DNA from 2 places in the Mycobacterium servetii genome. Region 2 is predicted to be linked to the other one. Evidence: predicted binding sites of a transcription regulator. Region 2 holds the regulator's gene; the other holds the start of a gene.
The links. The regulator LexA, encoded in region 2, represses DNA repair genes until DNA is damaged. The targets are predictions, from matches to a motif close to CGAACANNTGTTCG.
Positions count from the first base shown of each region.

Region 1: ruvC (crossover junction endodeoxyribonuclease RuvC) is a predicted target of LexA. The motif match lies at 6,345-6,358, and genes of this name have one in related genera.

Region 1 is NZ_JBGEDP010000001.1:3,952,875-3,968,791, reverse strand. It holds gene AB8998_RS18935 (phosphatidylinositol mannoside acyltransferase) at 1-397, shown strand, start outside; gene AB8998_RS18930 (glycosyltransferase family 4 protein) at 397-1,521, shown strand; gene AB8998_RS18925 (NUDIX hydrolase) at 1,521-2,555, shown strand; gene pdxS (pyridoxal 5'-phosphate synthase lyase subunit PdxS) at 2,644-3,549, shown strand; gene tesB (acyl-CoA thioesterase II) at 3,560-4,399, shown strand; gene pdxT (pyridoxal 5'-phosphate synthase glutaminase subunit PdxT) at 4,396-4,992, shown strand; gene AB8998_RS18905 (YebC/PmpR family DNA-binding transcriptional regulator) at 5,220-5,972, shown strand; partial or broken gene AB8998_RS18900 (DUF4178 domain-containing protein) at 6,077-6,226, opposite strand; gene ruvC (crossover junction endodeoxyribonuclease RuvC) at 6,376-6,930, shown strand; gene ruvA (Holliday junction branch migration protein RuvA) at 6,927-7,523, shown strand; gene ruvB (Holliday junction branch migration DNA helicase RuvB) at 7,520-8,569, shown strand; gene AB8998_RS18880 (hypothetical protein) at 8,644-9,312, shown strand; gene car (carboxylic acid reductase) at 9,370-12,930, opposite strand; gene gabT (4-aminobutyrate--2-oxoglutarate transaminase) at 13,089-14,435, opposite strand; gene yajC (preprotein translocase subunit YajC) at 14,625-14,990, shown strand; gene secD (protein translocase subunit SecD) at 15,121-15,917, shown strand, end outside.
Region 2 is NZ_JBGEDP010000001.1:4,113,829-4,129,745, forward strand. It holds gene sthA (Si-specific NAD(P)(+) transhydrogenase) at 1-1,215, shown strand, start outside; gene AB8998_RS19730 (trypsin-like serine peptidase) at 1,229-2,047, opposite strand; gene AB8998_RS19735 (proteasome assembly chaperone family protein) at 2,289-3,263, shown strand; gene AB8998_RS19740 (alpha/beta fold hydrolase) at 3,316-4,347, shown strand; gene AB8998_RS19745 (peroxynitrite isomerase) at 4,366-4,851, opposite strand; gene nrdR (transcriptional regulator NrdR) at 4,886-5,350, opposite strand; gene AB8998_RS19755 (LysM peptidoglycan-binding domain-containing protein) at 5,467-5,961, opposite strand; gene lexA (transcriptional repressor LexA) at 6,287-6,961, shown strand; gene AB8998_RS19765 (sunset domain-containing protein) at 6,979-9,216, opposite strand; gene AB8998_RS19770 (acyl-CoA dehydrogenase family protein) at 9,810-10,979, opposite strand; gene hflX (GTPase HflX) at 11,066-12,478, opposite strand; gene dapF (diaminopimelate epimerase) at 12,525-13,397, opposite strand; gene miaA (tRNA (adenosine(37)-N6)-dimethylallyltransferase MiaA) at 13,422-14,351, opposite strand; gene AB8998_RS19790 (class III extradiol ring-cleavage dioxygenase family protein) at 14,360-15,049, opposite strand; gene AB8998_RS19795 (DMT family transporter) at 15,151-15,917, opposite strand, start outside.

The sequences.
Region 1 (15,917 bases), 160 kb from region 2:
GTCCGGCGGCGAGCGGCCACCCTTCGAGGTGCTGTGCGACCGGCTGCGGGACAACCGGGTGGTCTGCCTGATGGCCGATCGCGACCTCACCCGCACCGGTGTCCACGTCGACTTCTTCGGCGAAGTCACCCGGATGCCGGCCGGACCGGCGAAGCTGGCGATCGCCACCGGGGCGGACCTGCTTCCGGTGCATTGCTGGTTCGACGGCGATGGTTGGGGCTTCTCTGTGCACCCGCCGCTGGATTGCACCGGTGGTGACGTCGGCGCGATCACCCAGGCGCTGGCCGATCAGTTCGCCACGAACATCGCCGCCCACCCCGAGGACTGGCACATGATGCAGCCGCTGTGGCTGGCCGACCTTTCGGAGGCCAGGCGGGCGCGTCTGAGGCAAGCCTGATGCGCATCGGGATGGTGTGCCCGTACTCGTTCGACGTGCCGGGCGGGGTGCAGTCGCACGTCCTGCAGCTGGCCGAGGTGATGCGCGCCCGCGGGCACGAGGTCAGCGTGCTCGCCCCGGCGTCCCCCGATGCGTCGCTGCCCGAGTACGTCGTGTCGGCCGGCAGGGCGATCCCGATCCCCTACAACGGCTCGGTGGCGCGGCTGCAGTTCAGCCCGGCGGTGCACGGCCGTGTCCGGCGCTGGCTGGCCGAGGGCGATTTCGACGTGCTGCACCTGCACGAACCCAACGCGCCCAGCCTGTCGATGTGGGCGCTGCGGGTGGCCGAGGGCCCGATCGTGGCGACGTTTCACACCTCGACGACCAAGTCGCTGACGCTGGCGGTGTTCCAGGGGGTGCTGCGGCCCTGGCACGAGAAGATCGTCGGGCGGATCGCGGTGTCCGACCTGGCCCGGCGCTGGCAGATGGAGGCGCTGGGCACCGACGCGGTGGAGATCCCCAACGGCGTCGACGTCGCCTCGTTCGCCTCGACGCCGCTGCTGGACGGGTACCCGCGGCCCGGCAAGACGGTGCTGTTTTTGGGCCGCTACGACGAGCCCCGCAAGGGCGTGTCGGTGCTGCTCGACGCCCTGCCGCGGGTGGTGGAGCGGTTCGCGGATGTGCAACTGCTGGTCGTCGGCCACGGCGACGAGCACGAACTGCGCGCCCGCGCGGGCGGGTTGGTGCGCCACATCCGTTTCTTGGGCCTGGTCGACGACGCGGCAAAGGCGTCGGCGATGCGCAGTGCCGACGTGTACTGCGCACCCAACATCGGCGGCGAGAGCTTCGGCATCGTGCTGGTGGAGGCGATGGCCGCGGGCACCGCGGTGGTGACCAGCGACCTGCACGCGTTCCGGCGCGTGCTGCGCGACGGCGAGTTGGGGCGCCTGGTGCCCGTCGGCGACCCCGACGCGCTGGCCGACGGGTTGATCGCGGTGCTGGGGGACGAGGAGCTGCGGCAACGCTATGTGGCGGCCGGTTCCGAGGCGGTCGAACGCTACGACTGGTCGGTGGTGGCCAGCCAGATCATGCGGGTGTACGAGACGGTCGCCGGGGCGGGCGTCAAGGTTCAGGTGGCCAGCTGATGACCTGGTTGATCGTCGCGACGGCGGTGCTCGTCCTGGTGCTGGCGGTGTCCGGCGCGTGGGCGTATCAGACGGCCAACCGGCTCGACCGGCTGAACGTGCGCTACGACCTGTCCTGGCAGGCGCTCGACGGCGCGCTGGCCCGGCGGGCCGTGGTCGCGCGCGCCGTGGCGATCGACGCCTATGGCGGGGCCACGGGGGCTCAGGGGGGCAGGCGGCTGGCCGCGCTGGCCGACGCCGCCGAGGGCGCGGCCCGATCCGAGCGGGAGAACGCGGAGAACGAGCTGTCCGCGGCGCTGGCGATGGTCGACCCCGCGTCGCTGCCGGCCGGGCTGATCGCCGAGCTGGCCGACGCCGAGGCCAGGGTGCTGCTGGCGCGCCGGTTCCACAACGACGCGGTGCGCGACACCCTCGCGCTGGCCGAGCGGCGACCGGTGCGCGCCTTGCGGCTCGGAGGAAGGGCGCCACTGCCGAGCTATTTCGAAATCGTCGAACGATCGCATGCGCTGGCGTACCGCGATCACGGAGTGCTCAACCACCGCACGTCGGCGCGGGTGGTGCTGCTCGACGAGACCGGCTCGGTGCTGCTGCTGTGCGGGTCGGACCCGGCGATCACCGACGGTCCCGCGCCCCGGTGGTGGTTCACCGTCGGCGGCAAGGTCGGGCCGGGGGAGCGGCTGGCCGAGGCCGCCGCGCGGGAGGTGGCCGAGGAGACGGGCCTACGGGTGGCCGCGGCCGACATGGTGGGGCCCGTGTGGCGGCGCGACGAGGTCTTCGAGTTCAACGGTTCGCTGATCGACAGCGAGGAGTTCTTCTTCGTGTGCCGGACCCGGCGCTTCGAACCCGACTGTACTGCCCGCACCGAGCTGGAGCGGCGCTACATCCACGGCCACCGCTGGTGCGATGCCGCCGGCATCGCCGAGCTGGTCGCCGCCGGCCAGACCGTGTACCCGCTGCAGTTGGCCGAGCTGCTCGCCGAGGCGGCGGTGGTGGCCGGCAGCGGGTCACCGGGCCCGCTGCAGACCATCCGCTGAATCCGGCGGCGGGAAAATCGCTGGTGGCCCCCCACTACACTGGACGGGTACCGGCACGTGACAACGATCGAGAACGATAGAGGTAGCGGTGGACAGCGTGGCGCAGAACGGCACCGGGCGCGGAACGGCCCGGGTCAAACGCGGCATGGCGGAGATGCTCAAGGGCGGCGTCATCATGGACGTCGTCACCCCGGAGCAGGCCCGCATCGCCGAGGGCGCCGGGGCGGTCGCGGTGATGGCGCTGGAGCGAGTGCCCGCCGACATCCGTGCCCAGGGTGGGGTGTCGCGCATGAGCGACCCCGACATGATCGAGGGCATCAAGGACGCGGTCACCATCCCGGTGATGGCCAAGGCGCGCATCGGGCACTTCGTGGAGGCGCAGATTCTGCAGAGCCTGGGCGTGGACTACGTCGACGAGTCCGAGGTGCTGACCCCCGCCGACTACACCCACCACATCGACAAGTGGAAGTTCACCGTGCCGTTCGTGTGCGGGGCGACCAACCTCGGTGAGGCGCTGCGGCGCATCGGCGAGGGCGCGGCGATGATCCGGTCCAAGGGCGAGGCCGGCACCGGCGACGTGTCCAACGCAACGACGCACATGCGCGCGATCAGCGGCGAGATCCGCCGGCTGACGTCGCTGTCCGAGGACGAATTATATGTCGCGGCAAAGGAATTGCAGGCGCCCTACGACCTGGTGGTCGAGGTGGCGCGGGCCGGCAAACTGCCGGTCACGCTGTTCACCGCCGGCGGCATCGCCACGCCGGCCGACGCGGCGATGATGATGCAGCTCGGCGCCGAGGGCGTGTTCGTGGGCTCGGGCATCTTCAAATCGGGCGACCCCGCGCAGCGGGCCGCCGCGATCGTCAAGGCCACGGCGTTTTACGACGACCCCGACGTGTTGGCCAAGGTGTCGCGCGGCCTGGGCGAGCCGATGGTCGGCATCAACGTGGAGCAGATCGCGGCACCGGAGCGGCTGGCGCAGCGCGGCTGGTAAGAACTTCTCCGTGTCGATCGAGCAGATTCTCGATCTCGAGCAGCTCGAGGTCAACATCTATCGCGGTGGCGTGTTCAGCCCCGACTCCGGGTATTTCCAACGGACGTTCGGCGGTCATGTGGCCGGCCAGTCGCTGGTGTCGGCGGTGCGCACCGTCGAACCCGGTCACCTGGTGCACTCGCTGCACGGCTACTTCATCCGTCCCGGTGACGCCACGGCGCCCACGGTGTTCATCGTCGAGCGGCTACGCGACGGCGGCTCGTTCTGCACCCGCCGCGTCAACGCCGTCCAGCACGGCGAGACCATCTTCTCGATGTCGGCGTCGTTCCAGACTGACCAGGACGGCATCAACCACCAGGACGTCATGCCGGAGGCGCCCGCACCGGACGACGACCTGCCGGGGCTCAGCTCGATGCGGGTCTTCGACGATGCCGGTTTCCGCCAGTTCGACGAGTGGGACATCCGCATCGTGCCTCAGGACCGCCTGAAGCGCTTGCCCGGCAAGGCCTCCCAGCAGCAGGTGTGGTTCCGCCACCGCGACCCGCTGCCCGACGACCCGGTGCTGCACATCTGCGCGCTGGCCTACATGAGCGACCTGACACTGCTGGGCTCGGCTCAGGTCACCCATCTCGACGAGCGCGAGCACCTGCAGGTGGCCTCGCTCGACCACGCGATGTGGTTCATGCGGGTGTTCCGTGCCGACGAGTGGCTCCTCTACGACCAGTCGTCCCCGTCGGCGTGCGGCGGCCGCTCGCTGTGCCAGGGCAAGATCTTCAACCAGCGCGGCGAGATGGTGGCCGCGGTCATGCAGGAGGGCCTGACCCGCTTCCCCCGCGGCTACCACCCGTGAGTCGACCGCGGATCGGGGTGCTGGCACTGCAGGGCGACACCCGCGAGCATCTGGCCGCGCTGCGCGAGGCCGGCGCCGACGCTATTCCGGTGCGCCGTCGCGGCGAACTCGAGGCGGTGAGCGGGCTGGTCATCCCGGGTGGGGAGTCCACCACCATGAGCCACCTGCTGCGCGAACTGGACCTGCTCGAGCCGCTGCGGGCGCGGCTGGCCGGCGGGTTGCCGGCCTACGGCGCGTGTGCGGGCATGATCCTGCTGGCCAGCGAGATCCTCGACGCGGGTGTCGGCGGGCGGGCGGCGCTGCCGTTGCGCGGGATCGACATGACGGTGCGGCGCAACGCCTTCGGGCGCCAGGTCGACTCGTTCGAGGGCGACATCGGGTTCGCGGGCCTGGACGATCCGGTGCGGGCGGTGTTCATCCGCGCGCCCTGGGTGGAGCGCACCGGCGACGGCGTGCAGGTACTGGCGCGCGCGGCGGGACATCCCGTCGCGGTGCGCCAGGGCCCGGTGCTGGCGACGGCGTTCCATCCGGAGATGACGGGCGACCGCCGCATCCACCGGCTGTTCGTCGACATCGTCAACGGCGTCGCCTGAGCCCCACGGCGTCACACCAGTGACATCGGCACCGCGAGACGGTGGCCACCGCGATCCGAAAACCGATAGCGCATGCGATATCGCTTTTGCGAACCGGCGCCGGCCTTCCTTTCTGTGACCGGTGGGTTCATTGAGGCGTCGGGGGAGTGGCCGCGCGATCGGCCCCGACCGCCCACGTAGACTCGTTGGGCGAACTTCGAAGAAGACAGAAGAGGTAGAGGACAGCGATGAGCGGCCATTCCAAGTGGGCCACCACCAAGCACCAGAAGGCCGTCAAAGATGCGCGCCGCGGCAAGGAGTTCGCCCGCCTGATCAAGAACATCGAGGTCGCCGCCCGTACCGGCGGTGGCGACCCGGCGGGCAACCCGACGCTCTACGACGCGATTCAGAAGGCCAAGAAGACCTCGGTGCCCAACGACAACATCGAGCGCGCCCGCAAGCGGGGAGCCGGCGAGGAGGCCGGGGGCGCCGACTGGCAAACCATCACCTACGAGGGCTACGCCCCCAACGGGGTGGCGGTGCTGATCGAGTGCCTCACCGACAACCGCAACCGCGCCGCCAGCGAGGTGCGGGTGGCGATGACGCGCAACGGCGGCACCATGGCCGACCCCGGGTCGGTGGCCTACCTGTTCGCCCGCAAGGGCGTGATCACCCTGGAGAAGAACGGCCTGACCGAGGACGACGTGCTGGCGGCCGTGCTCGAGGCGGGCGCCGAGGACGTCACCGACCTCGGCGACAGCTTCGAGATCCTCACCGAGCCGACCGACCTGGTCGCCGTGCGGACCGCGCTGCAGGACGCCGGCATCGACTATGACTCCGCCGACGCGGGCTTCCAGCCGTCGGTGACCGTGCCGCTGGACGCCGAGGGCGCCCGCAAGGTGATGAAACTCGTCGACGCGCTCGAGGACAGCGACGACGTGCAGGACGTCTGGACCAACGCCGACATCTCCGACGAGGTCCTGGCCCAGATCGAGGACTGACCCGCGTTTGGCGTTGCTGGTGGGGGGTAGTTAGTCGGCCTGCCCGACATGCTGGTCGAACCGCCCAATGAAGTCGTCAAGTTCCTCAAGGCTCAGCACGATCTCGGCTGGTCGCCACCTTCCAGCAAATGCTCCCACCAGACGAACGGATCCTCGCGGAACGCCACCGACCCGCGGACCACGTAGTCGACGCCGCCGTGGCTGACGATCGCGCCGGGGCCGAGTTGCCGCGGGCCGAACTGCGGCATCGCGTCGGAGAGAGCAAACGCGCCGCTTCAACGTAGCAGTATCTCGCCACGATGACATTCGAGGAGAACCGGGGCCGGCGCCGCGTGTCCTGCCCGCCGGTGTCGGCGCCGCCCGCTAGGGTATCGAACAGCTGTTCTACAGGCGGGAGCGGGCAATGCGGGTGATGGGCGTGGACCCCGGGCTGACCCGATGCGGGCTGTCGGTCGTCGAGAGCGGCCGCGGCCGCCGGGTTGTCGCGCTGGACGTCGACGTGGTGCGCACCCCAGCGCAGACGCCCGTGCCCGAACGGTTGCTGGCCATCAGCGACTCCGTCGAGCACTGGCTGGACACCCACCTCCCCGACGTGGTAGCCATCGAGCGGGTGTTCTCTCAGCACAACGTCTCCACAGTGATGGGCACCGCGCAGGCCGGCGGTGTCGTCGCGCTGGCGGCCGCCAAACGCGGCATCGACGTTCACTTCCACACGCCCAGCGAGGTCAAGGCCGCGGTCACCGGAAACGGGTCCGCCGACAAGGCGCAGGTCACCGCGATGGTCACCAGAATCCTTGCGCTGCAGGCCAAACCGACGCCCGCCGACGCCGCCGACGCGCTGGCCCTGGCGATCTGCCACTGCTGGCGGGCGCCGATGATCGCCCGGATGGCCGCCGCGCAGGAGAAGGCCGCCCAGCAGCGCCGCACGTTCGCCGCGAAGATCGAGGCGGCGCGGTGATCGCCTCGGTCCGCGGAGAGGTGCTCGACGTGGCGCTCGACCACGTCGTCATCGAGGCCGCCGGTGTGGGATACAAGCTGATGGCCACCCCGTCCACGCTGGCGTCGCTGCGCCGCGGCGCGGAGGCCCGGCTGGTCACCGCGATGATCGTGCGCGAGGACTCGATGACGTTGTACGGGTTCGCCGACGCCGACGCCCGCGACCTGTTCCTGACGCTGCTGGGGGTCTCCGGCGTCGGGCCGAAGATTGCCCTGGCTACCCTCGCGGTCTACGACGCGCCCGCGCTGCGCCAGGTGTTGCGCGACGGCGACGTCAGCGCCCTGACCCGGGTGCCGGGCATCGGCAAACGCGGTGCCGAGCGCATGGTGCTCGAGCTGCGCGACAAGGTCGGTGCCGGCGCCGCGGGCACGGCGGCCGGCGCCGCCCCCAACGGGCACGCGGTGCGCGGTCCCGTCGTGGAGGCCCTGGTCGGCCTGGGCTTCGCCGCCAAACAGGCCGAGGAGGCCACCGACAAGGTGCTGGCCGGGGACGCGGACGCGACGACGTCCAGCGCCCTGCGGGCCGCGCTCTCGCTGCTCGGGAAGTCGCGGTGACCGAAGACGATTACGCCGATCGCGAGCTGTCCCCGTCGCTGACCGTCGGCGAGGGCGACGTCGACGTCAGCCTGCGGCCCCGCTCCCTGCGGGAGTTCATCGGCCAGCCGCGGGTGCGTGAACAGCTGCAGCTGGTCATCGAGGGCGCCAAGAACCGCGGCGGCACCCCCGACCACATCCTGCTGTCGGGCCCGCCCGGGCTGGGCAAGACGTCGCTGGCCATGATCATCGCCGCCGAGCTGGGGTCGTCGCTGCGGGTGACGTCCGGGCCCGCCCTGGAACGCGCCGGCGACCTGGCCGCCATGCTGTCCAACCTCGTCGAGCACGACGTGCTGTTCATCGACGAGATCCACCGCATCGCCCGGCCGGCCGAGGAGATGCTGTATCTGGCGATGGAGGACTTCCGGGTCGACGTCGTCGTCGGGAAAGGCCCGGGGGCGACGTCGATCCCGCTGGAGGTGGCGCCGTTCACACTGGTCGGTGCGACCACCCGGTCCGGCGCGCTGACCGGCCCGCTGCGCGACCGATTCGGGTTCACCGCGCACATGGACTTCTACGAGCCGGCCGAGCTGGAGCGAGTGCTGAGCCGCTCGGCCGGGATCCTGGGCATCGAGCTGGGCGCGGAGGCCGGCGCGGAGATCGCGCGGCGCTCGCGCGGCACGCCGCGGATCGCCAACCGGCTGCTGCGCCGGGTCCGTGACTTCGCCGAGGTGCGCGCCGACGGCGTCATCACCCGCGACGTCGCCAAATCCGCCCTGGCGGTCTACGACGTCGACGAGCTGGGCCTGGATCGGCTGGACCGGGCGGTGCTGTCGGCGCTGACCCGCAACTTCGGCGGCGGCCCGGTCGGGGTGTCGACGCTGGCGGTGGCGGTCGGGGAGGAGGCCGCCACCGTCGAGGAGGTGTGCGAGCCGTTCCTGGTGCGCGCCGGCATGGTCGCGCGCACCCCGCGCGGCCGGGTGGCCACCGCGCTGGCCTGGACGCACCTGGGCATGACGCCGCCGGCGGGGGCTGCCGGGCTCGGCCAGCCCGGCCTGTTCGACTGAGACGCCGGTTACATCCGGACACGGTTCGGGTACCCGTAGATACCCGTTCAGCCCGTGTCTATCGAGGAGATGTCATGAAGAACGCAGAGCTGGACCACTCGGGCGGGCTGCGCATGCCGCGCTCGCGCGGCGCGGTCAGCGGATTGCTGCTGATCTGCCTGGGTGCGTGGGGCGCATTGATCCCGTTCGTCGGCCCCCACTTCGATTTCGCCTACACCCCCGACCAGGTGTGGGCCTGGACCTCGGCCCGGGGCTGGTTGGAAGTACTGCCGGGCGCCACCGCCGTCGTGGGCGGCCTGCTGGTGACGTTCTCCGGCAACCGGCTGAGCGCGATGCTGGGCGGCTGGCTGGCGGTGCTGGCCGGCGCCTGGTTCATCCTCGGCGAGGAGGTCGCCCCGATCCTGCGGATCGGGTCCCCCGGCGATCCGGTTGCGGCCACCGACCGCAAGCGGGCCGTCCTCGAGATCTCCTACTTCTCCGGGCTGGGCGCGCTGATCGTCTTCGTCGGCGCGGTCGTCCTGGCGCTGACGACGGTCCGACTGGCCCGCGACGTGCCACCCGTGGCGGCGGCCGCGGCGGCGCAACCCGAAGCGCCGATGCCGGCCTACGAGCCGTACGCGGCCCCCTACGCGCAGCCAGCGGCCGAGGAGGTCTCACCGGATGCTACGACCAGGGCGCGCCACGAAGGCGATCGCAAATCCGCGCGGGGCTGGCGCCGCCAGCGCGCGGGCACCGGCGCCTGACCCGATAGCGAAAGCGCCCGGCCCTTCCGGGGGCCGGGCGCTTTCGCTGTGCCGTCGTTACAGCAGTCCGAGCAACTGCAGGTCGGTGGCGTACTTGACGATGACCGGCGCCGAGACGTGGGGGATGTCCTTGTCCGGGCCGATCTTGGCCTCCTGCACCGCGGCGCGGAAGCGGTCGGTCGGTGCCAGCGATCCGCGCAGCGGCTTCTCGGGCTTGCCGTAGTTGTGCAGCAGCGGCAGCAGCGAGTACTGGCGCTGCTTCTCCGGCAGGCCCCGCAGCGCGGTCTCGAAGCGCTGCAACCACTCCGCGTAGTCCCCGACCCGGTGGATCCGGTATCCCGCCTCGATCAGCCAGTCGACGTACTCGTCGAGCCCGATGCCGTCGTCGTACGGGTTCATCACGTGATACGTCTGGAAGGCGTCCCCGTTGGTCAGGGCCTGCGCGCCCAGCGTCGAGATGGCCGCGGCGATGAACTCGACGGGCAGGCCGTCGTAGTGCGCGCGCTGCCGGTTGCCCTCGGCGTCCAGCTCGTAGAACGATCCGGGCGCGATCCCGGTGGCGACCACGCTCAGCATCAGCCGGGTGAACATGTCCGGCAGGTTGAGCTGGCCCGCATAGGTGGTGTCGGCCAGGATCATGTCGCACCGGAACACCGCGGCCGGCAGGCCGCACAGGTCGTGCGCCTCACGCAGCAGCACCTCGCCGGCCCACTTGCTGTTGCCGTAGCCGTTGGCGTAGTTCTCGTTGATCGCCCGCGTCGCGCTGACCTGCCGGATGTCGGCGTCCTCGACGAACTTGCCGAGCTCGATCTGGTCGCCCACGCCGATCGTCGACACGTAGGTGTAGGGCTTCAGCTTGGTGGTCAACGCGATCCGGATCAGCTCGGCGGTGCCCAGCGCGTTGGGACCGAACAGCTCGCTGTAGGGCAGCACGTGGTTGACCAGCGCCGCCGGGTCGACGATCAAGTCGACCGTGTCGGCCAGCCGCTGCCACGTCTGCTGGTCGAGCCCAAGGTTGGCCTCGCCCTTGTCGCCGGCGATGACCTCGAGGTGGTCCGCGGCCAGTTCCTGGTAGTGGGCGAGCAGCTCGGGATCCCCTCCTGGAGAGCCGACGCCGAAGGTCTTGTCGAGCCGGGCGCGCGCGTCGTCGTCCGACTTCGCCCGCACCAGCGCGATGACCTTGCCGTCGACGAGGTCCATGCGTTCCAGCCACTCCAGCGCCAGGTAGCGGCCCAAAAAGCCCGTCGTTCCGGTCAGCAGCACCGTGCGCACCTCGGCGGTGGGCCCGGGCAGGCTCGGTGCGGCGGCCAGCGTCGCCTCGTCGAGGAACTTGTCCAGCGTCAGGTCGGCCGCCCGCACCGTCTTCGCGTCGCGGCCGTGCACGGTGGCGAACGTGGGCCGCTTGCTGCCCCGCCGCTCGGCCTCGATGTAGTCGGCGATGGCCGCCAAGTCGTTGGCCGGGCTGACGATGACCCCCACCGGCACATCGATGTCGAAGATCTCGTGCAGCAGGTTGCCGAACGTCAACGCCGACAACGAGTCCCCGCCTAGCTCGGTGAAGTGGACGTCATGGGGCAGGTCTGTTTGCCCACTAGGGGAAGCCGCACCCAGCAGGGCGGCCGCGGCCCGGCTGACCGTCTGCAGCACCGGCGCGTCGGCGGCGTTGCGGCGCAGCTCGACCAGTTCGTTGGCCTGCCCCTCGGCCAGCTCGGCGTAGAGCCGCTCGAGCCGCTCGCCGTAGTGCGCCTTGAGCTTGGGCCAGGCCAGCTTCCGGATGCCCGTGAGCAGGCCGTTCTCCACCGTGAACGGCGTGGTCTCGACGATGAAGGCGCGCGGCACCTCGTAAGGCTGCAGGCCGGTCTCGCGGGCGACCTTGTGCAGCGAGTCGGCGATCTGCGGCTTGAGCGCGGCGGGGTCGTCGACGCGCGCCAGGGCGTCCTCGGTGGGCACCACCACCGCCAGCAGGTAGGGCTGGGCGCTGTTGCCGTAGACGTAGATCTGCCGGATCAGCGGGCTGTTGCCGAAGACGGCCTCCAGCTTGGCCAGTGTGACGAACTCGCCCTGCGCCAGCTTGAGGACGTTGTTGCGGCGGTCGACGTACACCAGCCGGTCGGGGCCGACCTCGGCGAACACGTCCCCGGTGCGGTAGTAGCCGTCGTCGCCGAACACCCCGGCGGTGATCTCGGGTCGCTTGTAGTAGCCGGGGAACATGTTGAGGGTCTTGAGCAGCAGCTCGCCGCGCGGGTGCGGCCGGTCGGTGCCGAAGTAGCCCAGCTCGGGGACGTCGATCAGCTTGTAGTCGAGGACGGGCGGGCGCTGCACCTCGCCGTCGAACAGCACCATGCCGGCCTCGGTGGAGCCGTAGCCGTCCATCAGGTGCATCTCGAGCAGCGACTCCACCCAGGCCCGCAGCTCGGGTGACGTCGGCGCCGAGCCGGTCATCGCGAAGATGAACCGTGCGCCCAGCAGGTACCGGCGCTGCTCGTCGAGCACCTCGGCCTCGATCGCGGCGCGGTCGGCGGTGTCGCCCGCCTCGGCGAGCCGGATGTTCACCTGCCGCTGGAATTCGCCGAACAGGGTTTCCCAGATGCGCGGCACGAAGTTCAGCTCGGTGGGCCGCACCAGGGCGAGGTCTTCCAGCAGCGTGGACAGGTCACTGCGGGCGGCGAAGTAGGCCGTGCCGCCGTTGCCCAGCGTGCCGTAGAGGATGCCGCGGCCCATGACGTGGCTCATCGGCATGAAGTTCAGCGTGATCGACGCGGCGCTCGGTCCGAACCAGTTGCGGCTCGAACGGCACCACATCTTGCCGACGTTGCTCTGCGGGTACATCGCCCCCTTGGGGGCGCCGGTGCTGCCGGAGGTGTAGATCAGCAGGGCCAGCGGGTCGTCGTCGGTCGGCTGCGCGGCCGGCGCGGCCGGCAGACCCTTGCCGCGCTCGAGGGCCTCCGCCAGCGTCTCCACGTTCACCGGGGTGCCCTGCAGGCGGCCGCGCGCCGTCTCCACGGCCTCGCGCTCGTCGTCGACCTGTGGGTGGTAGTCGAACACCAGGAGCTTGGCAGGCGCGGTCCCGGTTTCGCGGCTGCTGAGGATCAGCTCGACGGCCACCGGCAGTTGTTTCACGCTCGCCGCGATCGCGGTGGGCGTGGTCTCGGTCGCGATCGGCTGCAGCTGGGTGATCGCCGCGCCGGTCTGCAGCGGCACCGACACCGCGCCGATCAGGCCCAGCGCCACGTCGATGGTGGTGAAGTCGACGCTGTTGAAGCCCAGGACGGCCACCCGGTCGCCGGGATGCACGGGGTCGCCGGCCAGGGCGCGCGCCAGCGCGTCGGCCCGCTCGCCCAGCTCACCGTAGGTGAGGGTCTCGTAGCGGGGCAGCAGCTCGAGCACCGTGCGTCCGGTCTTGGGGTGCTCGACGAACTCCACGACGCGCTGTCCCAGGGCCGGCCGGTCGGCGTACCCGTCCAGGACCGTCCGGATGATCTGCGGCAGCTGCAGCCCGGGCTGATCCAGGGCCTCGGCGACGGCCGGGTCCGGCCGCGCGGCGGCGAACTGGGGGTCGGTTGCGGTCAGGTTCTCGACGCGGCGAGCAAGCCACTCTTCGTGAGTCGTAGTCGGCATAACAAATCCTTTTGCGGTTTGGAGAATTAATGAAGCTAATTTGCGCTGTCGCGCGACGACGGATATAACCTTAGCTAAGGTAACTATATTCCTCTAGGAGCGGATTCGGGGCGAGATTGTGAGCTTGCCCACGACAACGATGTGCTGCGCCCCCGGGTCTAGCTCGAGAGGCCGGCCAGGATTTCGCCGAGTACGTCTAGCCCCTCGCCGAGCAACTCGTCGCTGATGGTCAGCGGGGGCAGCAGTCGGATGACGTTGCCGAACGTGCCGCAGGTCAGCACGATGATCCCGGACGCGTGGGCCGTGGTCGCCAGCTTGTGGGTCAACTCGGGGTCGGGGTCGGCGGTCCCCGACTTCACAAACTCCACGGCGATCATGGCGCCGCGGCCGCGGACGTCGCCGATCCGGTCGTCGTCGGCCTGCAGCCGCGCCAGCCGGTCGAACATCAGGTGTTCCAGCCGGCGGGCCCGCTCAACTAGGTTGTCCTGCTCGATGGTCTCGATGGTGGCCAGGGCGGCCGCACACGTCACGGGGTTTCCGCCGAAGGTGCCGCCCAAACCGCTGGCGTGGGGGGCGTCCATGAGCGTGGCGCGGCCGGTCACCGCCGACAGCGGCAGGCCGTCGGCGATCCCCTTGGCGGTGCAGATCAGGTCGGGCTCGATGCCCTCGTGCTCGCAGGCGAACATCGCGCCGGTGCGGGCGAACCCCGTCTGCACCTCGTCGGCGATGAACACCACGTCGTTCTTGCGGCACCAGTCCAGCAGCGTGGGCAAAAATCCCTCGGCCGGCACGATGAACCCGCCCTCGCCCTGGATCGGTTCGACGATGACGGCGGCCAGGTTCCCGGCGCCGACCTGCTTCTCCATGACGGTGATCGCCCGCTCGGCGGCCAGCTTGCCGTTGGTGGCCAGTTTCTTGTCGGTCAGGCCATCCCGGTAGGGGTAGGACAGCGGTGCCCGGTAGATCTCGGGTGCGAACGGTCCGAAGCCGCTCTTGTAGGGCATGGATTTCGCGGTGAGCGCCATCGCCAGGTTGGTGCGGCCGTGGTAGGCGTGGTCAAACGCCACCACGGCGGGCTTGCCGGTGTGCGAGCGCGCGACCTTGATGGCGTTCTCGACCGCCTCGGCGCCGGAGTTGAACAGCACCGAGCGCTTCTCGCCGGAGCCGGGGGTGATCCGGTTGAGCTCCTCGGCGACGGCGACGTACGACTCGTACGGCGTCACCATGAAACAGGTGTGGGTGAACTCCGCCACCTGCGCCCGCACCGCCTCCACCACGCGCGGCGAGGAGTTGCCGATCGTGGTGACCGCGATGCCCGAACCCAAGTCGATGAGCCGGTTGCCGTCGACGTCCTCGACGATGCCGCCGCCGGCCCGGGCGGCGAAGACCGGCATGATGACGCCCACACCGCCCGACACCGCCGCGGTCCGGCGTCTGGTCAGTTCCAGCGAGGCGGGACCGGGGATCTCGGTGACCAGCTTTCGGGTCTGCTCGAGGCCGGCCACAATCTCCTCCTCACCGCGGCGCGCCCGTCACGCCACGAAATCCACCCTATCTGGTCGCGCGGCCGCGGCGGGGCCGCCGCCGAGCGCCCCCCTGGAGTGGCCACAGGAGTGCCTGCGTGCGGCTGGTCGCACTGAAAAGGGCAGACTGGACCCGGGTTCAACACACCGAGACGAAAGACGGGCGCCGCGATGGAGAGTTTGGTTCTGTTCCTGCCTTTCCTGCTCATCATGGGCGGGTTCATGTACTTTGCGTCGCGTCGCCAGAAACGCGCGATGCAGGCGACCATCGACCTGCAGGAGTCGCTGCGGGCCGGTGACCGGGTGCACACCACCTCGGGCATGGAAGCCACCATCGTCGCGATCGCCGACGAGACCGTCGACCTCGAGATCGCACCCGGCGTGGTGACCAGGTGGATGAAACTGGCCGTCCGCGACCGAATCCTGACCGACGACGACCTCGACGACATCGACGAGGCCGAGGGGGCCGACCGGCTGCCGGCACCCGGAAAACCGGGGGACGCCGCCGATGAGAGCCGGCTGCGCAAGGATTTCTGAGGAGGATTTCCGGGGAAGGGTTGCGGCGACCCGGACCGCTTGCGCGGTGCACGGGAGGCTGACACGTAGTCTTTGTCCCGGGCAAGGAAGTCCTGGCTAACAAACCGATTCTCGAGGAGACACAAGGAACGTGGCATCGTCTTCGGCGCCGGTGCACCCTGCCCGCTACCTGTCGGTCTTCTTGATCCTGCTCGTGGGCCTTTACCTGCTGGTGTTCCTGACCGGCAACAAGCGGGCTGCCCCCAAGCTCGGCATCGACCTGCAGGGCGGCACGCGCGTGACGCTGACCGCGCGCACCCCGGACGGCTCGGCCCCCAGCCGGGAGGCCCTGGCGCAGGCACAGCAGATCATCAGCGCGCGGGTCAACGGGCTGGGCGTCTCCGGCTCCGAGGTCGTCGTCGACGGCGACAACCTGGTCATCACGGTCCCGGGGAAGGACGGCAGCGAGGCCCGCAACCTGGGGCAGACCGCACGGCTGTACATCCGACCGGTGCTCAACTCGATGCCGGCGCAGAGCGTGGAACCCAAGCCACCGCAGCAGGGTGAGCCCAAGCCCAAGGGCGACAACGGCGCGCCGGCCGGAACCCCGGGCCAGCCGGCCCCCGCGCCGTCGGGGCAACCGGCCCCCGAGCCGCCTGGGCCGAACCCGCCGCCGGCCCCGCCCGCGCCGGGCGCCCAGCCCCGCCCCTACCCGCAGGACCCGCCGTCACCGAGCCCGGCGCCGCCTCCGCCGGCACCCGCGCCCGGTGCCCCCGCCGAAGGGCCCGCGCCGGGGGAGCAGCCCGCGCCGGCGGACCCGCGCAAAGACCTCGCCGAGCGCATCGCCGAGGAGAAGAAGTGGCGGCAGAGCACCAAGCAGGGCATCCAGTTCCTCGCCCTGCAGTTCGAGGCCACCCGCTGCGACAAGGACGACATCCTCGCCGGCAA
Region 2 (15,917 bases):
CAGCGCGAGCTCTACGGGGCGAGCTACCGCGTGAAGGACCGCATCACCCCCGCCGACCTGCTGGCCCGGACCCAGCACGTGGTCGGCAAGGAAACCGACGTGGTGCGAAACCAGCTGATGCGCAACCGCATCGACCTGCTCACGGGTCATGGCCGGTTCGTCGATCCGCACACCATCCGCGTCGAAGACCACGCTCGCGGCGAAAGCACCATCATCACCGGCGATTACGTCGTCATCGCCACCGGCACCCGGCCGGCCCGGCCCTCCGGGGTCGAGTTCGACGAAGAGAAGGTGCTCGACTCCGACGGGATCCTCGACCTCAAGTCGCTGCCGGCCTCGATGGTCGTGGTCGGCGCCGGGGTGATCGGCATCGAGTACGCCTCGATGTTCGCCGCCCTGGGCACCAAGGTCACCGTCGTGGAGAAGCGGGACGACATGCTCGACTTCTGCGACCCCGAGGTCGTCGAGGCGCTGAAGTTCCACCTGCGCGACCTGGCGGTGACCTTCCGGTTCGGCGAGGAGGTGACCGCGGTCGACGTCGGCTCGACGGGAACGATGACCACGCTGGCCAGCGGCAAGCAGATCCCGGCCGAGACCGTCATGTACTCCGCCGGCCGTCAGGGCCAGACCGACCACCTGGACCTGCACAACGCCGAGCTCGAGGCCGACAACCGCGGGCGGATCTTCGTCGACGAGACGTTCCAGACCAAGGTCCCGCACATCTACGCCGTCGGCGACGTCATCGGCTTCCCCGCCCTGGCGTCAACGTCGATGGAGCAGGGACGGCTGGCCGCCTATTACGCATTCGGGGAACCGGTGGAGGGCATCACCGCACTACAGCCGATCGGCATCTATTCGATCCCCGAGATCTCCTACGTGGGCGCCACCGAGGTGGAACTGACCAAGAACGCGGTCCCCTACGAGGTCGGGGTCGCCCGCTACCGCGAGCTGGCGCGCGGGCAGATCGCCGGTGACTCCTACGGCATGCTCAAACTCCTGGTTGCCACCGAGGACCTCAAGCTGCTCGGCGTGCACATCTTCGGCACCAGCGCCACCGAGATGGTGCACATCGGGCAGGCCGTGATGGGCTGCGGCGGCACCGTGGAGTATCTGGTGGACACGGTGTTCAACTACCCGACGTTCTCCGAGGCCTACAAGGTCGCCGCGCTCGACGTGATGAACAAGGTGCGGGCGCTAAACCAGTTCCGCCGCTGATCCGCCCGTCCCGCTAGCAGGAGTCGTCCAGGCCGTTCGGGACGGTGTCGCCGGGGCCACCCGCTTCGGCCCGGGCCAGCAGCTGGGCGACATGCTGATCGAACGGCGCGGAATACGAAACATTCTCGGCGCACCCGCCCCGTTCGAAACCGCCCGTGAGACCGGTGATCGTCGTGCCGCTCACCCACGGTCCGCCGCTGGTGCCGTCGACCAGGCCTTCGCACACCACCGAGGGGTAACCGTTCTCATTGATCTCGGCGCTGGCCTGACAGGCCACGGGGGAACCGCCGACCCCCGAGGGATACCCCAGCACCGTGACGTGACTGCCGGGAGACGGTGCCTGGCCCAGGGTCAGCGCCAAGCCGACGTGCGACTCCACCGACTCAGCGGCCGGACCGCTGACCCGGATGACCGCGTAGTCGGCGCGCGGGTCCTTGGCGGCGGTCCAGCGCGGGTCGAGATAGACGGCATCGGCCGTCCACAGGTCGGTGGGCGCGGCATCCCCGGCGAAACCGGGAGCGAAGCTGATCTGCGAGCCGCCGGCCAGGCAGTGCGCCGCGGTCATCACCAGGTTCCCGCTCGCCGAATGCACCACCGACCCCGTGCACACGTGCAGCGTGCCCCCGTCGAGGAAGATCGGCCCGACCCGCATGTCCGGGTCGACGGGCGCGGCGAGCGCCGCGTTTTGGGGCTTGCTGAGCCGTTCCACGGGCTTGCTGGCCGCCTGTGTCGGCACCCTGGGGGCCGCGGCGTGGTCGGCGGGCCGGCCGCAGGCCGTCAACAGCGTCGCCAGGCCGACCACCGGACAAAGCATTCTCAGCGCGCTTCGCATTGGCTCCCATCATGCCCGACCGGCGCCGCGCGAGCATTTCCCACCGGGAGTTGGTGCGCCCCGCGGTTTGCCGGCCAGGTCCGCTCGGTCGCGCGCAACGCCTCGGGAATTTCGCCGACGCGTTTTGGCGTTTCGAACATACGGGCGCACATGGGTTCCCTGTTCAATTGTTGGGTTCCCCCGATTTGGGGGAGACTACAGGGGGCACCCCTCAAGCAGCTCCCGGAAGGAGGCAACATCGATGGCTCACCGCCACGACCCGGACGACGAGTACTACCAACCCGAACAGGCGGGCATGTACGAGCTCGAGTTCCCGGCGCCGCAGTTGCTGACGTCCGACGGCCAGGGACCGGTGCTGGTGCACGCGCTGGAGGGCTTCTCCGACGCCGGTCATGCGATACGGCTGGCGTCCAACCACCTCAGGGCGGCCCTCGACACCGAGCTGGTCGCCTCGTTCGCGATCGACGAACTGCTGGATTACCGCTCGCGGCGCCCGCTGATGACGTTCAAGACGGATCACTTCACCAGCTACGACGATCCGGAGCTGAGCCTGTACGCGTTGCGCGACAGCGTCGGGACGCCGTTCCTGTTGCTGGCCGGCATGGAGCCGGACCTGAAATGGGAGCGTTTCATCACCGCGGTGCGCCTGCTCGCCGAACGGTTGGGTGTGCGGCGGACCATCGGACTGGGCACCGTCCCCATGGCGGTCCCGCACACCCGCCCGATCACGCTGACCGCGCATTCCAACAACGGAGAGCTGATCGCCGACTTCCAGCCGTGGATCGCCGAGATCCAGGTCCCGGGCAGCGCGTCCAATCTGCTCGAGTACCGGATGGCCCAGCATGGTCACGAGGTGGTCGGGTTCACCGTGCACGTGCCGCACTATCTGACGCAGACCGACTACCCCGCCGCCGCCCAGGCGCTGCTCGAGCAGGTCGCCAAGAGCGGGTCGCTGGAGCTACCGCTGTCGGCGCTGTCGGAAGCGGCGGGCGAGATCCGGGCCAAGATCGACGAGCAGGTCCAGGCCAGCGCCGAAGTGGCTCAAGTGGTAGCCGCGCTCGAGCGCCAGTACGATGCCTTCATCGACGCGCAGGAGAACAGATCGTTACTGGCTCGTGACGAGGAGTTGCCCAGCGGCGAGGAGATCGGCGCCGAGTTCGAGCGGTTCCTGGCCCAGCAGGCCGAGAAGAAGCACAACGACGACGACTCGGCCTGAGCGCCGTCCGAGTGCAGCGAAGTGCCTCCGCGGCCAGACGACAAGGGTGAAGATGACCGAGCGGCAGCGCAAGAGCAATCTTCGCCCGGTGCGGGAAGTGACGGCACCCAGGCTGGAGTTCCGCACCATCCACGGGTACCGGCGGGCCTATCGGATCGCCGGCTCGGGGCCGGCGGTCCTGCTCGTCCACGGCATCGGCGACAACTCCACCACGTGGAAGACCGTGCAGGCCAAGCTCGCTCAGCGGTTCACCGTCATCGCCCCCGACCTGCTGGGCCACGGGCAGTCCGACAAACCGCGCGCCGACTACTCGATCGCCGCGTACGCCAACGGGATGCGCGATCTGCTCAGTGTGCTCGACATCGAGCGGGTGACCATCGTCGGCCACTCGCTCGGCGGCGGGGTCGCCATGCAATTCGCTTACCAGTTCCCGCATCTGGTCGAGCGCCTCATCCTGGTCGCCGCCGGCGGTGTCACCAAGGACGTCAACCTCGTCCTGCGGTGGGCCTCGTTGCCGATGGGCAGCGAAGCCCTCGCGCTGCTGCGGCTGCCCCTGGTGCTGCCGGCGGTCCAGGTCGTCGGCCGCGTGCTGGGCGCGGCGTTCGGGAGCACCGGCCTGGGCCGCGACCTGCCCAACGTGTTGCGCATCCTCGACGACCTCCCGGAGCCGACGGCCTCGGCGGCGTTCAGCCGGACCCTGCGCGCGGTGGTGGACTGGCGCGGCCAGATCGTGACCATGCTGGACCGGTGCTATCTGACCGAAGCCATTCCGGTGCAGATCATCTGGGGCACCAAAGATGTGGTCGTCCCCGTCCGCCATGCGCGGATGGCGCACGCGGCGATGCCGGGCTCGCGACTCGAGATCTTCGAAGGTTCCGGACACTTCCCGTTCCACGACGACCCGGCCCGCTTCATCGACGTCGTGCAGCGTTTCATCGACACCACCGAACCAGGCGAATACGACCAGGTCGCCCTCCGCCAGTTGCTCCGCTCCGGCGGCGGCGAGAAGGCGGTCACCGGTCCGGCCGACACCCGCGTCGCCGTGCTCAACGCCATGGGCAACGACGAGCGCAGCGCCACCTGAGGCCGGGGCCCCGAAGTTCTAGTGCTGCCGGTGCAGCACCGCGGCCAGATGATGCTGCAAGGGCTGGCCGACGGCGCCCATGCGCAGCGAGTACGAGAGCTCGTCGCCTTCGATGCGTAACGAACGGCCAAGCGCGGAAACCTCTTTCGCGGTCGGCGTCAGCCCGACCGAGGTGGTGGACAAGTCGAGCTCGATGACGCCGCCGGCGGCCGAAAAGGTGCCCACCTCGATCTCCGCGACACCGGTCGGATGCGCCAGGACCAGCTCCAGGTTGCCCGGCTGCGGCACCCGCAGATAGCCCGTCTCGGCGTGCAACGGCCTCCCGTCGGCCACCGCCCTGGTCTTTTGGGCGTAGGCCAGAAACGGTTTCCCGACGTGGGAGAACGCGACCTCCTCGAAGTAGTCGAAGGGCTCGATCGTCGGGTACTCCCCGGCGCCGCGTCCCGCCCAGGTACCGAGCAGTGGCGCGAGCGCCTCCAGATCGGGATGCAATTCAGCGGCCATTGCACCAGCCTAGTGCCGGGCCCGGGGCGGCCCGTCAGCCCGAGGTCGGCACCGTGCGGTGCGCCCGCAGCAGTTCTATCTCGCGCTCGAAATCGTCCGCGGACTCGAAGGACCGGTAGACCGACGCGAACCGCAGGTAGGCCACCTCGTCGAGGTCGCGCAGCGGTCCCAGCACCGCCAGTCCGACCTCGTGACTGGGAACCTCCGGTGAGCCCGCCGCGCGCACGGTGTCTTCCACCTGCTGGGCCAGCAGGTTCAGCGCATCGTCGTCGACCTGGCGGCCCTGGCACGCCCGGCGGACCCCGCTGATCAGCTTCTCCCTGCTGAAGGGCTCGGTGACGCCGCTGCGTTTGACCACGGCCAGCACCGCGGTCTCGACCGTGGTGAAGCGTCGTCCGCACTCGGGGCAGGACCGGCGGCGGCGAATGGCCTGGCCCTCGTCGGTTTCCCGCGAATCGATCACCCGAGAGTCCGGGTGACGGCAGAACGGACAGTGCATGACCGCTCCTTCGCCGCACTCACCGACCTCGCAGGACACTCCGAGCGTACCCGTGCGCGCCGCCGGGCGCGGCGACCGTGGCCGTACGGCGGTCCCGCCGCCATGCGATGTCGCGGTCAGCCCACCGGCGCGATCAGGGGCTGACCCGCAGCCAGCGTCGGGGAGTGCAGGTCGTTGAGTGCGCGGATGCGCTCGGCCACCTGTCGAACCGGCGCGTCGGGCGCGACGCGGTGGGCGACATCCTGCAGCGATTCCCCCGGTTCGACCCGCACGACGGCCAGCCTGTCGGGCACGGGGGCCGCCGAATCCGGCGAGCCGCCGTTGACCGCCTGCCCGACGTCGGCGATGAGCCCGAGCCACAGGGTGATCAGCCCGGCGCCCACGGCCAGGGCCGCCGTCTTCGCCCACGTGACGGAACGCCTGCGGTGGGGCGCGGCGGACATCGCGACCCCGGTACCGCGGTACCGCGGCGGGGCGCCCGCCGGCCCGCACGGGGCGGGTCCGCGCGATCCGGGCGTCCGGACCCGCCCCCGGCGAGGCTCCGGGACCGGCCCGTTGATCGGGCGCCGAACGCCGCCGGACCGCGGCGAGACTGTCTGAATGATTGTCATCTGCGTTCCTCCGGTCAACCGATCCTCGCTCGTGTGTTCGACAGTATCGCTCGTGTGTTCGATTTCCGAACATTTGAGCGAAGCGTGTCGCACGAGCCAAACGCTAGACCACCCCACCGACAACGACCCGGCGGACGAACGGCGCCGCGGTCATCTATCACCTGGGACATGCCGCTGAAATACCCGATCGGCCGGGGAGTTACACCTTTGTTATTCGGCCGCTCTCGACGGCCGGACGGGCGCCCGCCCGGGCCGCGGGGAGCCGTAGACACGCCAGTCGAACACATGTTTGATTATCGGGCCCCGAGCGGTTACATTTATTGCCATGAGCGACAGCAACGACACCTCCGCCGGTGATGCATCGCTGACCGAGCGGCAGCGCACCATCCTGAATGTCATCCGCGCGTCGGTCACCAGCCGCGGCTATCCCCCGAGCATCCGCGAGATCGGCGACGCCGTCGGGCTGACGTCGACCTCCTCGGTCGCCCATCAGTTGCGCACCCTGGAGCGCAAGGGATACCTGCGCCGCGACCCGAACCGTCCGCGCGCCGTCGACGTCCGCGGCGCCGACGAGGCCATGCCCGCGGCGCCGGCCACCGAGGTGGCCGGCTCGGACGCGCTGCCCGAACCCACCTTCGTCCCGGTGCTCGGGCGGATCGCGGCAGGCGGACCCATCCTCGCCGAGGAGGCCGTCGAAGACGTCTTCCCGCTACCCCGCGAGCTGGTCGGCGAGGGGACGCTCTTTTTGCTCAAGGTCGTCGGCGACTCGATGGTCGAGGCGGCGATCTGCGACGGCGACTGGGTGGTCGTGCGGCAGCAGCACGTCGCCGAGAACGGCGACATCGTCGCCGCGATGCTCGACGGCGAGGCCACGGTCAAGACGTTCAAGCGCGCCGGCGGTCAGGTGTGGCTGATGCCCCACAATCCCGCGTTCGATCCCATTCCAGGCAATGACGCGACCGTGCTGGGCAAGGTCGTCACCGTGATCCGCAAGGTTTAGCCGTACCCGGCGGATGTCTAGTCGGCTTTGATGAACCCGTTGGCCTGCGCGACCTGTTCGCTCGACATCCAGATCTCGGCGAGCGTGTCCTGGTAGAGGGCGCTGTCGGGGGTGTAGTACAGGCCGAAGCGGGCGCTCGCCTTGATCGGGTACCCGTCGGGCATCTGATAGGGGTCGTCCAGCGGTAGGTGAATCGTCGGGCGCCCCGACGCGCTCGGGCCCGCGCCGGCGGCGTGCGCGGCCAACGGCGAGGTCTCGTCGGTGTCCACGGCCGCGTGCCGCCCCGGTCGCGCCTCCGCGACGGGCGAGACGGCCTCGACGGCGCCGGTGTCGGCGGCAGACCCGTCGAAGGCGGCTTCGGCATGGCCGTCACCCGGCCGGGCGGGCTCCGCCGCCTCGCGATATTCGTCGGCCGGCACCGGCGCCGGGTAATCGCCTCGCTCGGCACTTTCGTCCTCGGGGACTTGCTCCGGGGCGAACTCGGCGTAACCGGCCTCCGCCACGTCGAGATAGCTCCCTTCCTCGTCGAACTCCGAGTAGCCGGCTTCCGCCAAGTCGGCTTCGGTGACGACGGGGATGGAGTCGGTGTCCACCACGTCGGGATTTTCCTCCCCGCCGAACACGCTCTCGAAGTCGTCCGCATCCTCTCCCGGGCCGGGCGACGCTTCGCCGCCGTAGTGCCCGCGATGCGCAACCTCCTCGCCCGCGAGCGCGACCCCGGTCCCGTGCCCCCAGCTGACCTGGTGCGCGGCCTCGGCATCCGCCGCGTGCTCCTCGGAGGCGTGCAGGTCATCGCGCCCGAAGTGCTCGGTGGCCGCCTCGCCGTCGCGGCCCCAGAGCCCGTCGGCCGGGCCGTGCCCGGCGCCCCCGTCGTGCTCGGCGGCACCTGCGGTGGCGTCGCGACCGGCGCGACCGCGGTGCACGCGGACCCCCACCAGCACCAGCGACGCAAGCAGCACCAGCGCCGCGGCACCGCCTCCCAGCCACCACCATTGCTGCCAGGCCGGCTTCTTGGCGTGGGGCGGCATCGCCACGGCACTCGGCTGGTTCTGCCCCGATATCTGCAGCCCGCCCAGCAGCGGCGCCAGATTCGAGGGGTCGGTGGTGAACGTGTTCTTCGCGCGGTTCCACGAGATCGTGCCGCCGGCGAATTTCTGCGAGACCACGTCGCCGTCCACGGCCTGATCCCCGACCGGCGCTCCCAGCTTTCCGCCTGCGCCGCGCAGCTTGTCCCAGGCGGCCTTCATGGCCCCGCGCACCACGAACGCGCCGTGGTCGGCGGTCCAGAAGATCACCGGTTTGTCGGCCGCGGAGAACGTGCAGATCCGGCTCGACGGTATGCCCCCGTCGGACTCGTTGGCGACGGGGAATCCCAGGTCGCTGCCCACCGGGCCGCCCAGGGACTCGTACTTGGCCAGGATATCGCTGTCGACGGCGTTCGCACCGGTCGCCGGGCTGAAGTACACCTTCCCGCCGGCGAAGTTCTGGGCGATCCCGTCACCACCGATGGGGTACTGCCCGCCTTGCTTGGCGCCCAGCGGACCGTTGACCCCCCCGGCCGCGCGCCAGGCCATGTTGATGGCCGCGGTGGGGTCGATCGGCACCTGCAGGCCCTTCAACTGGTCGGCCAAGACCGCCGGCTCGGTCGTGAACTCCTTGGTGTCCCGGTTCCAGGAGACCTGGCCGCCGCTGAACTTCTGCGAGGCGAGTTCGCCGTCGTATGTCTCGTCGCCGACCGGCACCCCGAGGACGCCACCGGAGCTGCCCAACTTGTCCCATGCGGCGTTCATCGCGCCGCGCACGACGAACGCGCCGTGGTCGGGCGTCCAGAAGATCACCGGGTGGTCGCTGGCCGAGAAGGTGCTCACACGGCTGTCCGGCCCCGAAAGCCCGGGCACCTCGTTGATCGTCGGGAAACCCAGGTCGCTGCCGGCCGGACCGCCCAGCGACTCGTATTTGTCCAGGATCGGCCCGTAGACGTACCGGGCGCCGGTCGCCGGGGTGTAGAACATCTTGCCGCCGTCGAAATCCAGGGCGAAGCCGTCGCCGACGGGGTAGACGTCACCCTTGCGCGCGCCCAGCGGTGACGTATCGCCCCCGGCCTTCTCCCATGCGGCCATCATGGCCGCCTCGGCGTCGCCGATCGGGCTCGCGGCCCCTGTGGGAGCCAGCAGTACCGCGGCCAGCGCTGTGGTCACCAAGCCGACCAGTGCACGCCCGACCAGCTTTCGCATGTGACCTCTCCGCCTGTTCACCAAGCCCTCCAGTCCACGGGTGTGCGCCGATCTGCGGCCATGCCCATAACCCGCGGCCCTGCGAACGGAGGGTCACCCCACCGACGGGCCTTACCCCCGTAACGGTCCGCATTTTCGCCGGGCTCGCACAACATTGCTCCAATCGACGAGAAATGCGAACTGAATTTAGGGATATTACAAAAATGGATACCGCATCGATGTGCAAATGATGCCGAACCGGGCGCGGGTCGCAACGAACCGTGCAGCCGCGCGCGCGGCGTTCGGATCGCGCTGACGCACCGCGGGGCCGCCGCCGGCCCCCGGCCGCTCCCCGTGACGTCGATGCCCGCGCACCCGTTCGAGCGCTCACCGGCCCCGTGGTCGCCGGGTTGACGATGTGCGATCACGCCGTCGCCACCTGCCAAATGCATGCGTCGACGGTACGTCAGGCCATGAGCGGGCCGACACCGGACCGACCATTGCCGATCGCGCGAGTTTCAATTCATTCGCCCCCGATGCACTCCGGCGCCCGCGAAAGAGGAGAACCAAACCCGCTACGCGTCAGCAACTTCGCCGACGTCGACGAGTTCGCGTTGTACGCGAAGGAGATCCGGCTAAACCCCGAGCCCGCGACCGATGATCTCCTTCATGATCTCGGTGGTGCCACCGTAGATGGTCTGCACCCGGGCATCGAGATAGGCTCGCGCAACGGGGTATTCGCGCATGTAGCCGTAGCCGCCGTGCAATTGCAGGCAGCGGTCGATCAGATGCACCTGCTTCTCGGTGGCATACCACTTGGCCATTGCGGCCTGTTCGGCCGTGAGCTTCTTGTCCAGGTGCAGCCGCAGGAACTCGTCGACCATCATGCGCACCACGGTCGCCTCGGTCGCCAGCTCGGCCAGGACGAATCGACTGTTCTGGAAACTGCCGATCGGCTTGCCGAAAGCCTTCCGCTCCTTGGTGTATTGCAGCGTCTGTTCGAGTACCTGTTCCATCGCCGCGGCCGCCATCACGGCGATCGAGATGCGTTCCTGCGGCAGGTTCTGCATGAGATAGATGAAGCCCATGCCCTCCTCGCCGAGCAGGTTCTCGGCCGGCACCTTGACGTCGGTGAACGACAGCTCGGCCGTGTCCTGCGCGTCCAGGCCGATCTTGTCCAGGTGGCGACCCCGTTCGAAGCCCTCCATGCCGCGCTCCACCACGAGCAGCGAAAAGCCTTGCGCGCCTTTGTCCGGATCCGTCTGCGCGACGACGATCACCAGGTCGGAGTTGATCCCGTTGGTGATGAACGTCTTTGACCCGTTGAGCACGTAGTGGTCACCCTGCTTGACCGCGCGGGTCTTGATGCCCTGCAGGTCGCTGCCGGTGCCCGGCTCGGTCATCGCGATCGCGGTGATCAGTTCCCCGCTGCAGAACTTGGGCAGCCAGCGCTGCTTCTGCTCCTCGGTGCCCAGCGCCAGCAGGTAGGGCGCGACGATGTCGTTGTGCAGCCCGAAGCCGATCCCGTTGAAGCGCCCGGCGGCGGTCTCCTCGGTGATGATGGTGTTGTAGCGAAAGTCGGGGTTGCCGCCACCGCCGTACTCCTCGGGCACCGCCATCCCCAGAAAGCCCTGCTTGCCGGCCTCGAGCCAGACCCCGCGGTCGACAATCTTGGCCTTCTCCCACTCCTCGTGGTGGGGCGCGACGTGGCGCTCGAGAAACGCCCGGTAGGACTCGCGGAACAATTCGTGCTCGGGCTCGAACAGCGTGCGTTCGTATTTGATGGCGCTACTCGCTGAACTCACTGAACTCATGGGAAGACCTCCGGCGGACGGGAACTCTGCCGCCCAACATATACCAACCACCCGGTTGGTCGGCGGGCGGTGGCTGTTTACCGGGCGGCGAATTCCCGCAGGCTGGCGGCCAGCGCCACCGGAACCCTCGCCTTGATCCGGGTGCCGTCGCCGTTGTGCTCCTCGTGCTGAACCCGGCCGTCGGAATACAGTCGCGACACCAGGTCACCGCGGTGGTAGGGAATCACCACGTCCACGGCGGTGTCGGTGGGCGCGACAAGCTCGGCCATCCGCCGCCGCAGCGCGTCGATGCCGTCACCGGTGCGCGCGGACACGAACACCGCGCCGGGCAGGGCGTGCCGGAGTTTGGCCAGGGCCAGGTCGCTGGCGGCGTCGACCTTGTTGACCACCAGCAACTCCGGCGGCGGATTTCCGTCGTGGTCGGCGATCACTTCGGAGATCACCTGGCGGACCGCGTCGATCTGGGCCAGCGCGGTGGCGTCGGAGCCGTCGACGACGTGCACCAGCAGGTCGGCGTCGACGACCTCCTCCAGCGTGGAGCGGAACGCCTCGATCAGCTGGGTCGGCAGGTGCCGGACGAAGCCCACGGTGTCGGTGAGCACGAACGGCCGGCCGTCGGGCAGTTCCGCGCGCCGGGTGGTGGGTTCCAGGGTGGCGAACAGGGCGTCCTGCACCAGCACGCCCGCCCCGGTGAGCGCGTTGAGCAGGCTGGACTTGCCCGCGTTGGTGTACCCGACGATGGCGATCGAGGGCATGTCGCTGTGCAGGCGCCGGCTGCGCTGGGTGTCGCGGACCTGCTTCATGTCCTTGATCTCGCGGCGCAGCCGGGCCATGCGTTCGCGGATGCGGCGGCGGTCGGTCTCGATCTTGGTCTCACCGGGACCGCGCAGACCCACACCGCCCCCGCTGCCGCCGGCGCGGCCACCGGCCTGCCGCGACATCGACTCACCCCAGCCGCGCAGCCGCGGCAGCATGTACTCCATCTGGGCCAGCGACACCTGCGCCTTGCCCTCCCGGCTGGTGGCGTGCTGGGCGAAGATGTCGAGGATCAGCGCGGTGCGGTCGATGACCTTGACTTTCACGGCCTTTTCCAGCGCGGTCAGCTGCGCCGGGGACAACTCCCCGTCACAGATGACGGTGTCGGCGCCGGTCGCCAGGACCACCGCGCGCAACTCGGCCGCCTTGCCGGAGCCGATGTAGGTCGCCGGGTCGGGCTTGTCGCGGCGCTGGATGAGCCCTTCGAGCACCTGGGAGCCGGCGGTTTCGGCCAGCGCCGCCAGTTCGGCCATGCTCGCCTGGTTTTCGGCGGCGCTGCCTTCGGTCCACACGCCGACCAGCACCACCCGTTCCAGTCGCAGCCGGCGATATTCGACCTCGGAGACGTCGGCCAGCTCGGTCGACAGCCCGGCGACCCGGCGCAGCGCCGACCGGTCTTCGAGGGCGAGTTCGCCGACGCTGGGGTCCTGATGAGGAAATTCGGGTTGTGTCATAGGCAATCTGCAATAGCGCACGCCGGATCGGCGTGATGCATCCGATTTAACACTGCTGCGCGCTCCACCATTCCCCGCCGACTTCGCCGCGGGCGACCAAGACCGACGGCCCGCGCAGGTGGCTGGTGGCGTCGGTGACCGTGACGGTGACGTCACCGCCCGGTACCCGCACGGTGAGGGTCCCGGTGTCGGCGCCGGCATCGGCCAGCGCGGCAACCGCGGCGGCGACCGTCCCGGTGCCGCACGACCGGGTTTCCCCCACACCACGCTCATGTACCCGCATCCACACCAGCCCACCCACCGGGGCGGTGAGCACCTCGACGTTGACGCCCTGCGGGAACTGGGCGTGGTCGAAGCCGACCGGCGCGGCCACGTCGAGGGCCGCCAGTCCGTCGGCGCTCAGCCGCCGATCCACGCAGGCCAGATGCGGGTTGCCGACGTCGACCGCCAACCCGGCGAACCGCCGACCGCCGACGACGGCCTCCCCGGTGCCGATCCGATTGACTTTGCCCATGTCGACGCTGACGTCGGCCCGGGCCGCATCCGCATGGTGCAACGTGACCAGGCGGGCGCCGGCCAGCGACCCGACAACGAACTCGTCGCGGGATTCCAAGCCGCCGGCCCGCAGGTAGTGGGCGAACACCCGCACCCCGTTGCCGCACATCTCGGCGATCGACCCATCGGCGTTGCGGTAGTCCATGTACCAGTCGTCGGTGGCGACACCGTCGGGTAGCCGCCCCAGAACACCGGCCGCCAGCGCGGCGCCGGCGGTGGTGATCCGCAGCACCCCGTCGGCGCCCACCCCGCGGCGCCGGTCGCACAACGCGGCCACCCCGGTAGGGGTCAGCGTCAGCGCAGCATCCACGTCGGGCAGCAGCACGAAGTCGTTCTCGGTGCCGTGGCCCTTGGCGAAGATCATCTGCGCCGCCCTGAGATCACCTGTTCAGGGTACTTGCCGCCACGCCCGCAACGCGGCGTCGACGAGGCCGGCACCCGCGGTGGCATCGAGCCACCGCACCCGGTGGTCCCGGCGGAACCACGACCGCTGCCGTCGCACGTAGCGCCGGGTCCCCATGAACGTCTGCTCCCGGGCATCCCGCAGCTCCGCTGCTCCCCCACCGGCGCCGAGTGCCGCGAGCACCTGGGCGTAGCCCAACGCGCGTGACGCGGTCACCCCGTCGCGCAGGCCGGCGCGCAGCAGGGTGCGCACCTCCTCGACCAGGCCCCGGTCGAACATCGCGTCGGTGCGGCGCGCCAACCTTTCGTCGAGAATCGCCGTGTCACAGTCCAATCCGATGATGACTGCGCCCCAGCGCGGAGTGCCGACGCGCGGCGCCGACGCGGCGAACGGCTTACCGGTGAGTTCGACGACCTCCAGCGCCCGCACCGTGCGTCTGCCGTCGGTGGGCAGGATCGCCGCGGCCGCGGCCGGGTCCCGGCGGGCCAGCTCGGCGTGCAGCCCACCCGCCCCGACCTCGGCGAGGCGTCGTTCCCAACGCGCCCGCACCTCCGGATCGGTGGCCGGAAACGACCAGTCGTCCAGCAGCGACTGGACGTAGAGCATCGACCCGCCCACGATGAGCGGTATCGCACCGCGGGCCGCGATCGCCTCGACGTCGGCGGCGGCGGCTCGTTGGTAGCGGGCGACGGTCGCGGTCTGCGTGACGTCGAGGACGTCGAGCTGGTGATGGGGAATGCCGCGACGCTGCTCGACGGGCACCTTCGCGGTGCCGATGTCCATGCCGCGGTAGAGCTGCATGGCATCGGCGTTGACGACCTCGGCGCCGGCCGTGTCGGCGAGCCGCTCGGCGACATCGAGCGCCAGCTGCGATTTTCCCGTGCCGGTCGGACCGATGATCGCCAGCGGTCGCAGCACCGGATTCACGGCTGCCAGGCGCCGACGAAGTACCCCACCCCGAACGGCGCGCCCCGGTAGAGCTCCTTGGCCGCGCGCGGCCCCGGCCCGGCCAGACCGGCCAGCACCCCGAACGCGACCCGCCCCAGGATCGGCGGCGGCAGCCGGGTCAGGGCGGTGACGTCGCCGGTGGCCAGCGCGTCGTCGAGGGCCAGTTGGGCGGCGGCGTCGCCCGGGTGGTGGCCGCCGGGGGCCGCCGGGGTCAGGGTGTTCGCGCCGTCGGCCACCACCAGCACACCGACCGGATCGGGCGTCCCGTCGATCTCGGCGCGCAGTTGCCGGCCCAGGGCCGCCGCGGTGTCCGACCCGTGGTCGCCGCGGTAGACGTGCACTCGCGCGCGGGCGTCGGGCCGCGCGCGGCCCCGCACCCAGCCGGCCATGAGCGCGCACAGCGGAAAATCGGCGGGCGCGCCGCCGTCGTCGCCGGGGCACAGCCGGACGCGCACGTCGGCCCCGAACCCCGCGAACGTGCCGACACCCTCGGGACCCAGCACGTCATCGCGGCCACCCGTGCCGATGACGACCCAGCGGGGCGGCAACAACGCGGCCGCGGCCAACACGCCCGCGGCCAGGTCGCACAGCTCGGCGGCGGCCCCTCCGGCCAGTTCGGGAACGAGCACCGGGGCGGACGGAACGATGGCGATCGCGCTCAACACGCCACCAAACTAACCTCTCGGCCACCTCGGGCCGCACGTCTGCGCGCCCGCGGCCTCGCGAGCCTCCGGTGATCCTTCGCCGGTCCGGCGGCGGGCGAGCGTCAGGCCTGGCCGTCCGCCACGGCAATCGGGTGCCCGGAAGGGTCGGCACTCTCGCCCGCGCCCAGCCGAGGCCGCGGGATTTCGCCGACCCTGTCCCGGCCGGTCTGGGCGACCATGGTGGCGGCCTCGCCCCGCGCCAGCGCCACCGTCGCGATGATCACCACCGACACCGCCGCGATCAGCACCATCGCCTTCGGGCCGTCAGTGTTCAGCGTCTCGCCCAGCACGAACACCCCGAGCGTCGCGGCCACCACGGGCTTGGCCACGGTCATCGCCGGCATCGACGCGGTCAGCGCGCCGGCCCGGAACGCCGACTGCTGGAAGATCATCCCGGCCAGGGCGGCCAGAATCCACGGCACGAACTCCGGGGCGGTCAACACGCCGACCAGGCTGTGCTCGCTGATCTCCACGATCCCCTTGGTCAGCACCGCGAACAGCGCCAGCGACGAACCCGCCACCAGGGCGAGCAACACGGCCGCGAACGGGCCACCGGACCGGGCCCGCGCGGCCAGCACGCACCCCACGAGCAGGGGGAGCATCACGACACCGACGATGATCCACGTCGCGGTCGAGGCGCGCTGCCGGCCCGCCGCGGGGTCGCCGACGATGATGACCACCGCCAGGGCGCCGGCCAGGATCGCCGCCCACAGCCACTCCCAGCGGGTCACCCGGCGGTCGGTCAGACGGGCGTAGATCGGCAGTGCGAAGAGCAACGCCGTGACCTGCAACGCCGTCACCAGCACCACGGAGCCCCACGCCAGGGCAC